DNA from 3 places in the Peribacillus sp. NPDC097895 genome. Region 3 is predicted to be linked to each of the others. Evidence: riboswitches for the same ligand, from Rfam matches in the RefSeq annotation. Region 3 holds a riboswitch; each other region holds the start of a gene.

Region 1 (3,288 bases), on a different contig from region 3:
ATCACGATGTGGAGCGCGTTTCGCTGTATCTATGGATGAAATGACCACATCGCAGGAGTCCCAAACATAACTTTTTCGCTGAACGACTGCTGGAATATGAAACTTGGTATTCAATTCAAAAGCCCATTGTGTCACAAGGGAAGCCGGTACAAGAATCAATACTTTTTTTACAAGGCCTCTAATCATATACTCTTTTAGGATCAAGCCAGCCTCGATTGTTTTTCCGAGCCCTACCTCATCGGCTAATATGGCCTTGCCATTCATCTTTTCCACTACTTGTTTTGCTGCTTCCAATTGGTGGGGAAGCGGGGTTAATTGCGGAAGGTGCTTGGGCGCCTGTAAACCTTCAAAATCAGGGATGATGAGATTTTCCTCCATTTGAACAGCAAGCTTATACAGCTCCCAATTTCCCCATGGACCATCATTCTCGATCTTTTGTAAAAACTCGTCATTCCATTCAGAATTGAAGGATATATTGATTTTCATAGAAATAACTCCCTCTTAAATCATAAATTCCTTAATATAAGGTCAAAATCCGAACGTTTCATATATAAAGTAAGAAAAATATTTATCTCCAAAAGATATTGCAGAGATAAGTTTCTTAGGGTAGGATATAAGTATATTTAGAAAATTCCAATTTCCAAACGCTGAAAATGAATTATTTTATATCGATTTTTCAGTTTACGTGCCCTTAGTATGGGCAATAGGCTCCTGCTTTATCCATGATAACTGAAGGAGATCATTCAATTGGTTCCGGAAAGTTTTTGGAGTGTGGGGTCTTTAAATGCTTCCGATGCTTTACTAATGGTTGGGAGTGGTTCACTTGCTTTCATTGGTAGACATTTTATATGCGGGTGAAGATAAGGGGAGAGACTACGGATGTAGCGCCGAAGGAGCAAACTTAGCAGTGAATCTCTCAGGCAAAAGAACTCTTATTGGACGCAACTCTGGAGAGCGCCGCCCGTATTGGGATGGCCACCAAAGGGGAAAACCTATTATATAGGTAAACTTTCAGGTTTCAGGACAGAGAAAAAGCTCAAACGGGCTTTCTCTGTCCTTTTTTGTGCTTTTTTTACATCATGACTCAGGATTTCTGATGGGTATGACAAGAAGCTTTTTGAAGCCGATTTAATTATAAAAAATCCGAGGGGGGTCATTTTTTGACCAATTTAAAAAGAACACCACTATTTGAGGTTTATCGTGAATGCGGAGGGAAAACGATTGATTTTGGCGGCTGGGAACTTCCTGTCCAATTTTCGGGTATCAAGGATGAACATGAAGCCGTACGTACCAAAGCGGGTTTATTCGATGTTTCCCATATGGGGGAAGTGGATGTTAAGGGTCCTGGAAGCCTTTCTTTTTTACAGAAGATGATGACCAATGATGTATCAAAGCTGCAACAGGGTGGTGCCCAATATACGGCTATGTGTTATGAAAACGGAGGCACGGTAGATGATCTCATCGTTTATAAAAGGGCTGAGGATGATTACTTGCTAGTAGTCAATGCAGCGAATACAGAAAAAGATTTCAATTGGCTGCAAGCTAATCTTTCTGAAGATGTCCAAATTACGAATGTATCTAGTGACTATACACAGCTAGCACTTCAAGGACCATCTGCAGAGAAGATATTGCAAAAACTATCAGAAAATACTGCCTTAAGTGAAATTGGATTTTTCAAGTTCAAGGAAAATGTCATGATAAATGGTATCTCCACAATGGTATCCCGTACTGGATATACGGGTGAAGATGGTTTTGAGATATATAGCCGCAGTGAAAATGGCCCGGATCTTTGGAAGGCAATTCTTGATGCTGGCAAGGAAGAAGGGATACAGCCGATAGGTTTAGGTGCCCGTGATACCCTGCGTTTTGAAGCAAAACTGGCGCTTTATGGGCAGGAGCTTTCAGCGGACATCACCCCAATTGAGGCCGGGATTGGCTTTGCGGTTAAAGTGGATAAGGAACCTGACTTTTTCGGAAAAGCCGTTCTTGCTGAGCAAAAGGAGAACGGGGCTCCTCGCAAGCTTGTAGGAATTGAAATGATTGACCGTGGCATTCCTCGTCATGGTTATAAGGTTTACAGCGGAGACAAAGTCATTGGCGAGGTCACCACTGGTACCCAATCTCCAACATTGAAGAAAAATGTTGGATTGGTACTTATCGATAAAGAATTTTCGGTATTGGATGCCGAAGTCGAAGTGGAAATCCGTTCCAAACGATTGAAAGCCGTTATCATACAAACACCTTTTTATAAAAAACCACGTAAATAGAGGGGAATGGTCATTAGATGAAACATCGTTATTTACCCATGACAGAGCAAGATAAAAAAGAAATGCTGGAAGTGATAGGGGTACCTACTGTTGAAGACCTTTTCAATGATATCCCTGAAAGTGTTCGCTTTCAAAGAGAATATGACATCAAACAAGCTAAATCAGAGCCTGGACTAATGAAAGAATTATCGAAGCTTGCTGCCAAGAATGCGGATCTAAAAAACTATGCATCATTCCTTGGCGCGGGTGTGTATGACCATTATGCACCAGTCATCGTCGATCATGTTCTATCACGTTCTGAATTTTATACGGCTTATACACCCTATCAGCCTGAAATTTCACAGGGGGAGCTTCAGGCCATCTTTGAATATCAAACGATGATCTGTGAATTGACGGGAATGGATGTAGCCAATTCCTCCATGTATGACGGAGGAACGGCGCTAGCTGAAGCAGCCATGCTAGCTTCAGGCCATACACGCCGTAAAAAGATCCTCATTTCAGGAGCAGTACACCCTGAATCAAGGGAAGTTGTGAAGACCTATGCAAAAGGCCAACGCGTGGAAGTGATCGAAATTCCTTATAAAGACGGTGTGACGGATATGGCTGCTTTAAGGGAATTGGCCAATGAGGACGTTGCGGGAGTGATTGTGCAATATCCGAACTTTTTTGGACGCATCGAACCATTGAAAGAAATGGAAGAAATCATTCATGGCGTTAAGTCCATGTTTATCGTTTCCAGTAATCCGCTTGCACTAGGAGCCTTGACACCACCAGGTTCACTCGGCGCAGATATCGTAACGGGAGATGCCCAGCCATTCGGCATTCCAGCTGCTTTTGGTGGCCCCCATTGTGGATATTTTGCAGTCACGAATAAACTTGTTCGCAAAGTGCCGGGCCGTCTAGTCGGTCAAACGGTGGATGAAGATGGAAAAAGGGGATTTGTGCTGACGCTCCAAGCACGTGAACAGCATATTCGCCGTGATAAGGCCACGTCCAATATTTGCTCCAACCAAGCTTTGAA
Region 2 (3,288 bases), on a different contig from region 3:
CCGTATTAATGGTTGATTTCTGGAGAGTCTGGTATGATGGGATTATAAAACCTAAGGTATCATTTAGAGCAGGAGGAATATTCAAATGGAAAATTTACAAACTGTGGAGCAATATGATGCATTAAAAAATGAAGGCAAACATATTTTTCTATTTTCAGCAACTTGGTGTGGAGATTGCCGTGTAATCGAACCGATCATGCCCGAGATTGAAACGAAATTTCCGGATTTTACATTCATTCATGTAGATCGTGATGAATTCATCGATGTGTGTGCCGCTAATGATGTATTCGGTATACCAAGTTTCATTGCTTATGATAATGGCAAAGAGCTAGGCAGATTCGTGAGCAAGGATCGCAAAACACAAGAACAAATTGAGGAATTCATTCAATCACTATAATCAATTTCCCCTTCTCGCTGGGGATTTTTCAATGAAGAGGAGGGTCAAACATGAAAATGGACAGCACGAAGCTGAAAAATATCTTGAAGGATCGTTTAAAAGATGATAACCGATCATTCAAATTCGATAGCAAGCAAGATACGTTACGGGTGGAAAATGTGAAAACCGGGAAGGGGATCACCATCGAGTTGCCACCTGTCCTTGCTAACTATGAAAACGTGCAGGAAAAAGCCATCGATGAGGTTGCCTATTACGTGGAAGAGGCCTTGAATGTAATGGGGGGAGAACACAGCATGGAAGGCAAGGAGAAATCCATTTTCCCTGTCATCCGTTCGACTTCCTTTCCAATGGAATCAGAAGAAGGAAATCCCTTTTTATTCGATGAGCATACGGCTGAAACCCGGGTTCTTTATGCACTCGATTTGGGGAAAACCTACCGTCTGATTGATGAAAAGATGATTCAACGGGAAAATTGGCAGGGTGACAGGATCCGTGAAATTGCCCTTTTCAATGCCCGTTCCCTTTCCACTGAAATGAAGTCGGATATCGTCGCCGATAATAAATTTTACTTTTTAAACACCAATGATGGATATGATGCTAGCCGAATTCTTAACGAATCCTGGCTTCGGGACATGAAAGACAAGATGGAGGGAACAATGGCGGTGGCCATTCCGCATCAGGATGTCATCATCATTGCAGATGTGATGAACGATACGGGATATGATATTCTGGCACAAATGGCCATGAGCTTCTTTGCGAGCGGTCATGTACCGATAACGGCTCTATCATTCCTTTACGAAGAAAATGAGTTGGAGCCCATATTCATTATGGGTAAAAACAAAAAGCGTGAACAATGAATCATTGAAAAACATAGGACCGTGTCAGGATGGAATAGTTCCAGCGGCAGTGGTCCTTTTTTTATGGTGTACCATGTGCAAGTTTAGTAGAGTGAGAAGTTTTTCAGTCCATATGTTCAATGAAAAGGAAGCGTGCTTACAAAGCAGCAAGGAATTTTTATTTTCAGCCGTAAGAAATCATAGTTCCAAGAGGGATATCTTTGGAGTGTTCTGTTTAATGGTGTTGAAATTTATCTTAGCATGGGTGATAATATAGTTAGATTATTTTGAAAATAAAGATTATTACTAATGGTGAAGAGGGACTGGTATGAGTCTCAGTCAGAATTGGTTCATGAATTAAATAATCTGAATATTTAAATTATACAGCGGATGAACGTTGTGGGAGAGTGCAAAGTATGAAGCCACCGAAGGAGCAAGTTCCAAAAATAGCCCTTGGATCAAATCTCTCAGGTAAATGGAACCGCAACTGGACGCAACTCTGGAGAGCGCGTATGAAACATGACGCCACCAAAGGGGAAATCTCCAGAAAATAAAATGGAGTTAAACTCTCAGGTAAAAAGGACAGAGAAGGGGAGCAGTAAGTTTACGCAACCCTTCTCTGTCCTTTTTTTGTGTGTAAAAAAAGAATGGGGTCAGCTTTATTTGGCTTCTTACAGGAAGGTGTGCAGCGAAGCTTATTATTTAATGAAGGAGGAGTAAAATGATTTAGTTCTTTTATTAAGACAGTGAGCAACGATTAAGTGAAAAGGAAGCCTGATGTTTAACAATAAGGGGGAGTCATGATAGAAACGAACTATCAAGGTACCAATAAGATGATAATGGGAATTGTATTTGGTGTTCTTACATTTTGGCTTTTTGCCCAGACGATGGTAAATGTTGTCCCAGTAGTTCAATCAGACCTGGGCATTTCATTAGGTGTTTTAAATGTCGCCATCAGTTTAACAGCTTTATTTTCAGGGATTTTTGTCGTTGCAGCGGGCGGATTGGCAGATAAGGTTGGAAGAAAGAAAATGACATATATCGGTTTATCATTAAGCATCGTAGGCTCTCTTTGCCTTATCTTCACGCAAGATGCCGGATTTCTGATCATCGGGCGAATCATCCAAGGTATTTCAGCCGCCTGCATCATGCCGTCTACAATCGCTTTAATCAAATCGTATTATGAAGGCGAGAATAGGCAGCGTGCCTTAAGCTACTGGTCTTTCGGGTCGTGGGGAGGTTCGGGTATCTGTTCTTTTGCAGGAGGATCGATTGCGACATATATGGGTTGGAGATGGATTTTCATATTTTCAATTATTTTTGCTTTACTAGCGATGATCCTGATTAAGGATACACCAGAAAGCAGAGCGGAAAAAACAAGCTCTACTAAATTCGATATCGCTGGTTTATTGGTGTTTGTCATGGTTATGCTTGCATTGAACCTGGTCATTACGCGTGGGGATGATTTTGGTTGGACAAGTCCAATCACGTTAAGTTTAATTGCCATCCTGGTCATTGGTTTTTTCGTATTCTTCAAAATCGTAGGTAACAAGTCAGATGGGTTTATTGAGCTAACTTTATTTAAGAACAAATACTATACAGGGGCCACGCTTTCTAACTTTTTGCTGAATGCAGTAGCGGGAACATTGGTAGTTGCCAATACATATGTACAGGTAGGGAGAGGGTTCAATGCCTTTCAATCCGGAATGTTATCCCTTGGATACTTGGTATGTGTATTAGCGATGATTCGTGTTGGGGAGAAAATATTGCAGCGCGTCGGGGCAAGAAAACCGATGATCATCGGTTGTGCATTAGCGGCGATTGGCGTTGGCATGATGTCCTTAACATTTTTATCAGGAACGATTTACACTTTCGTCGTGTTTGTCGGGTTTACTTTGTTGGGAATCGGACTTGGGATGTACGCAACCCCATCTATTGACACAGCCGTTTCCAATGCACCCGTAGAGAAGATCGGAGAGGCGTCAGGAATCTATAAAATGGCTAGCTCACTCGGTGGATCATTTGGCGTGGCTATCTCCGCCACAGTGTATGGTA
Region 3 (3,288 bases):
AAACCATGGAATCATCCCAGGTAAAACACTCGCACTATATACATAAAGGAATAGTTGCGGCGGTGCAAGGTAGTTCAGGACAACACCAATGCCCAGGCCTAAAAGTACAGCGATCGTACAATAGGCCGGCACTCCATTTTTAGATACTTTTGCAAATATTTTCGGAGCTTGGCCGTTCAATGCTAATGTGTAAAGCATACGACCTGCACTGAAAATCCCACTGTTACATCCAGACATGGCTGCTGTGATAACGACAAAGTTAATGATTCCTGCCGCTGCTGTGATACCTATTTTAGCAAAGGTTGAAACGAATGGACTTCCTAAGTCATCCAGTTGATCCCAAGGGAAGACTGTCACGATAACGAATATGGCGCCAATATAAAAGATTAAAATGCGCCATATGATTGATTGGATCGCTTTTGTTACGGTCTTCGTTGGATCTTTCGCTTCTCCGGCAGTGATGCCGATAAGCTCAACGCCTTGATAGGAAGCCACGACAAGGGAAAGCGCGAAGAAGAATCCTGTCCAGCCCCCCGTGAAGAAGCCGCCGTTTGCCCAAAGATTCGATAATCCAATTGCGTCTCCACCACTCCCTATTCCAAAGAAGATAAGGCCAAGGCCGGCAATGATCATCAATACGATCGTTATTATTTTTATAAGCGCAAACCAAAATTCAAATTCCCCGAAGGATTTAACGGAAATGAGGTTGGCCGCTCCCAAGATGATCATGGCGACCACACCTGGTATCCAAGCAGGTAACTCCGGGAACCAATATTGCATATACAACCCAACCGCGATAATTTCGGACATTCCGACGATTACCCATTGAAACCAATTGCTCCAAGCAGTCATATAACCTGCCAAAGGATGTATATAGCTGCTCGCAAAGGTTGCAAAAGAACCTGTAGTCGGTTCTAAATATAGCATCTCACCCATAGAACGCATGATGAAAAAAATAAAAATACCTGCGATGGCATACGCAAGCATTACAGAGGGCCCGGTCCATTTGATCGTGCTCGCCGATCCCATGAATAACCCGACTCCGATGGTTCCGCCCAAAGCTATCATTTGAATATGACGAGCTTCCAGCCCTCGCTTTAATTCCTTGTTTGACATGATTAACTCCCCCAGATGCAATATAAGCGTCATGCTTTTCTATCCTTGCCAACCACTGTACTCTCTATTAATTATTGCGGTTAGAAATTTTCTATCGAAACAATATCAATAATACTTTAATTTTATTTTCTTATCTTATAATAGTAAATATTCTGTAAAAATACAAATGTATTTTTCAAATAAACAGTTACCAAATATATCTTGGCGATTCTTCCAATCTAAAAATATCATTTTAAAAAAGTGATGATCAGTATCTTATAATAGTGATGATTCAAAAAGAGTGGAAAAAAATCATATTTACTTGGATTCCCTTCAAGTGACAGTTAAAAAATAAAAAAACTTTAACGCCTGTTAACTACCAAAATAATTTGTTGACCTATAGAAGAATAGATGATAGAATTCCAATATTATTTTATAAGCATAATGAATGTTCAAGCGTGAAAGAGCCTTTCATATCTTTCACAGACGGATATTTTCACAACCGCATACAAGCAAGCGATGAATGCTATGGATAACACTATAGCAGGAGCAGCTTCTGGAGAGACTGTACAAGATGCAGCGCCGAAGGATTCACAATCTCAGGCAAAAGGACAGAAGAGTAACGAATGATAAATTGTTATTCTGAACCCTTTAAGAGATTGGTACTATCCAATCTCTTTTTTTTATTGTCCACTTTGTGTTTGTGCGTAAATAACACACTCGTGAAAAACCATTGGGAAAGCAAGCTGGGCGATAAATCACGTCCCTCTCTCCAAGACCGTGCAGGTTTGAAATCATTCACTACCAAGACTATAAAGATGGGGGCGTACGAATTGGCTAAACAAGAATTAAAAAGAGATTTAAAGAATCGTCATGTACAACTGATTGCAATAGGAGGAACCATTGGTACCGGTTTATTTTTAGGTTCAGGAAAAGCCATACAATTGGCGGGTCCATCCATCATCTTTACCTATCTAATCATAGGGATTTCCTTGTTTTTTGTCATGAGAGCCTTAGGGGAATTGCTTTTATCCAACGCAGGGTATACGTCATTCACTGAATTCGCAACCGAATATATCGGTCCATGGGCCGGGTTCGTCACCGGGTGGACCTATTGGTTCTGTTGGATCATGACCGCAATGGCCGATATCATCGCTGTCGGTGTCTATATCCAATACTGGTTCGATATCCCTCAATGGGTCCCGGCCCTAATATGCCTTGTCGTTCTGTTAGGATTGAACCTATTGACCGTTAAGTTATTTGGCGAATTGGAATTCTGGTTTGCCATCATTAAAGTAATCACGATCATCACCTTGATCATAGTAGGAATCATCTTATTGATCATCGGCTTCAAAACAAATACAGGAACAGTTTCCGTAACGAACTTATGGAGTCATGGGGGTATGTTCCCCAATGGCATTTCCGGATTCCTGTTATCTTTACAGTTGGTCGTCTTCTCCTTTGTAGGGGTCGAATTGGTCGGGGTTTCCGCAGCAGAGACGGCGAACCCGAGAAAAAACATTCCGTCGGCCATCAATAAAATCCCCGTCCGGATTTTACTTTTTTATGTAGGTGCCCTATTCGTCATTCTCTGCGTTAACCCTTGGACACAATTGGATGCCTCGAGCAGCCCATTTGTTGAAGTATTTGCATTAATCGGCATTCCTGTCGCTGCAGGGGTCATCAATTTCGTTGTTTTAACATCTGCTGCTTCTGCATGCAACAGCGGTTTGTTTTCAACAAGCCGAATACTTTATACGTTAAGCAAGAATGACGAAGCCCCTGCTAAGCTTGCAAAATTAAATAAGCAGGCTGTTCCAAGCAATGCCTTGCTGACATCAACGATCGTTGTCTCAATAGGGGCATTGTTAAGCAAATTGATACCGGAACAGGCATTTACCGTTGTGACGACCATCAGTGCCATCTGTTTCATTTGGGTATGGAGCATCATTTTGATTTCCCATATCAAATATTCGAAAACACGACCGGACTTAAGAGCCGAATCATCGTTCAAAGCACCTTTTACACCCTTTATCAATTACGTCATTTTAGGATTATTCCTATTCATCCTAATCGTTATGCTATTCGCTGAAGCTACAAGACTATCACTAATCCTGACACCCATCTGGTTCCTACTCTTGGTGATACTATATAACTATCAGAAAAAAAGATAGAAACAGAAGTAAAGCCTTG

The links. A riboswitch is a leader RNA that binds a small molecule or an ion and turns the genes downstream of it on or off. The one in region 3 is predicted to bind glycine.
Region 1: another riboswitch for glycine. It lies ahead of gcvT (glycine cleavage system aminomethyltransferase GcvT); the one in region 3 lies ahead of ACQKMH_RS25175 (amino acid permease).
Region 2: another riboswitch for glycine. It lies ahead of ACQKMH_RS02460 (MFS transporter); the one in region 3 lies ahead of ACQKMH_RS25175 (amino acid permease).

Annotation. Positions count from the first base shown of each region.
Region 1 is NZ_JBNNSH010000001.1:974,004-977,291, forward strand. Features, by position in the region: gene ACQKMH_RS04645 (DEAD/DEAH box helicase) at 1-486, opposite strand, end outside; glycine riboswitch at 855-942, shown strand; glycine riboswitch at 946-1,029, shown strand; gene gcvT (glycine cleavage system aminomethyltransferase GcvT) at 1,161-2,267, shown strand; gene gcvPA (aminomethyl-transferring glycine dehydrogenase subunit GcvPA) at 2,285-3,288, shown strand, end outside.
Region 2 is NZ_JBNNSH010000001.1:521,319-524,606, forward strand. Features, by position in the region: gene ACQKMH_RS02450 (thioredoxin family protein) at 86-397, shown strand; gene ACQKMH_RS02455 (DUF1444 domain-containing protein) at 448-1,254, shown strand; glycine riboswitch at 1,624-1,727, shown strand; gene ACQKMH_RS02460 (MFS transporter) at 2,034-3,288, shown strand, end outside.
Region 3 is NZ_JBNNSH010000008.1:112,130-115,417, forward strand. Features, by position in the region: gene ACQKMH_RS25170 (amino acid permease) at 1-1,116, opposite strand, end outside; glycine riboswitch at 1,642-1,720, shown strand; gene ACQKMH_RS25175 (amino acid permease) at 1,929-3,269, shown strand.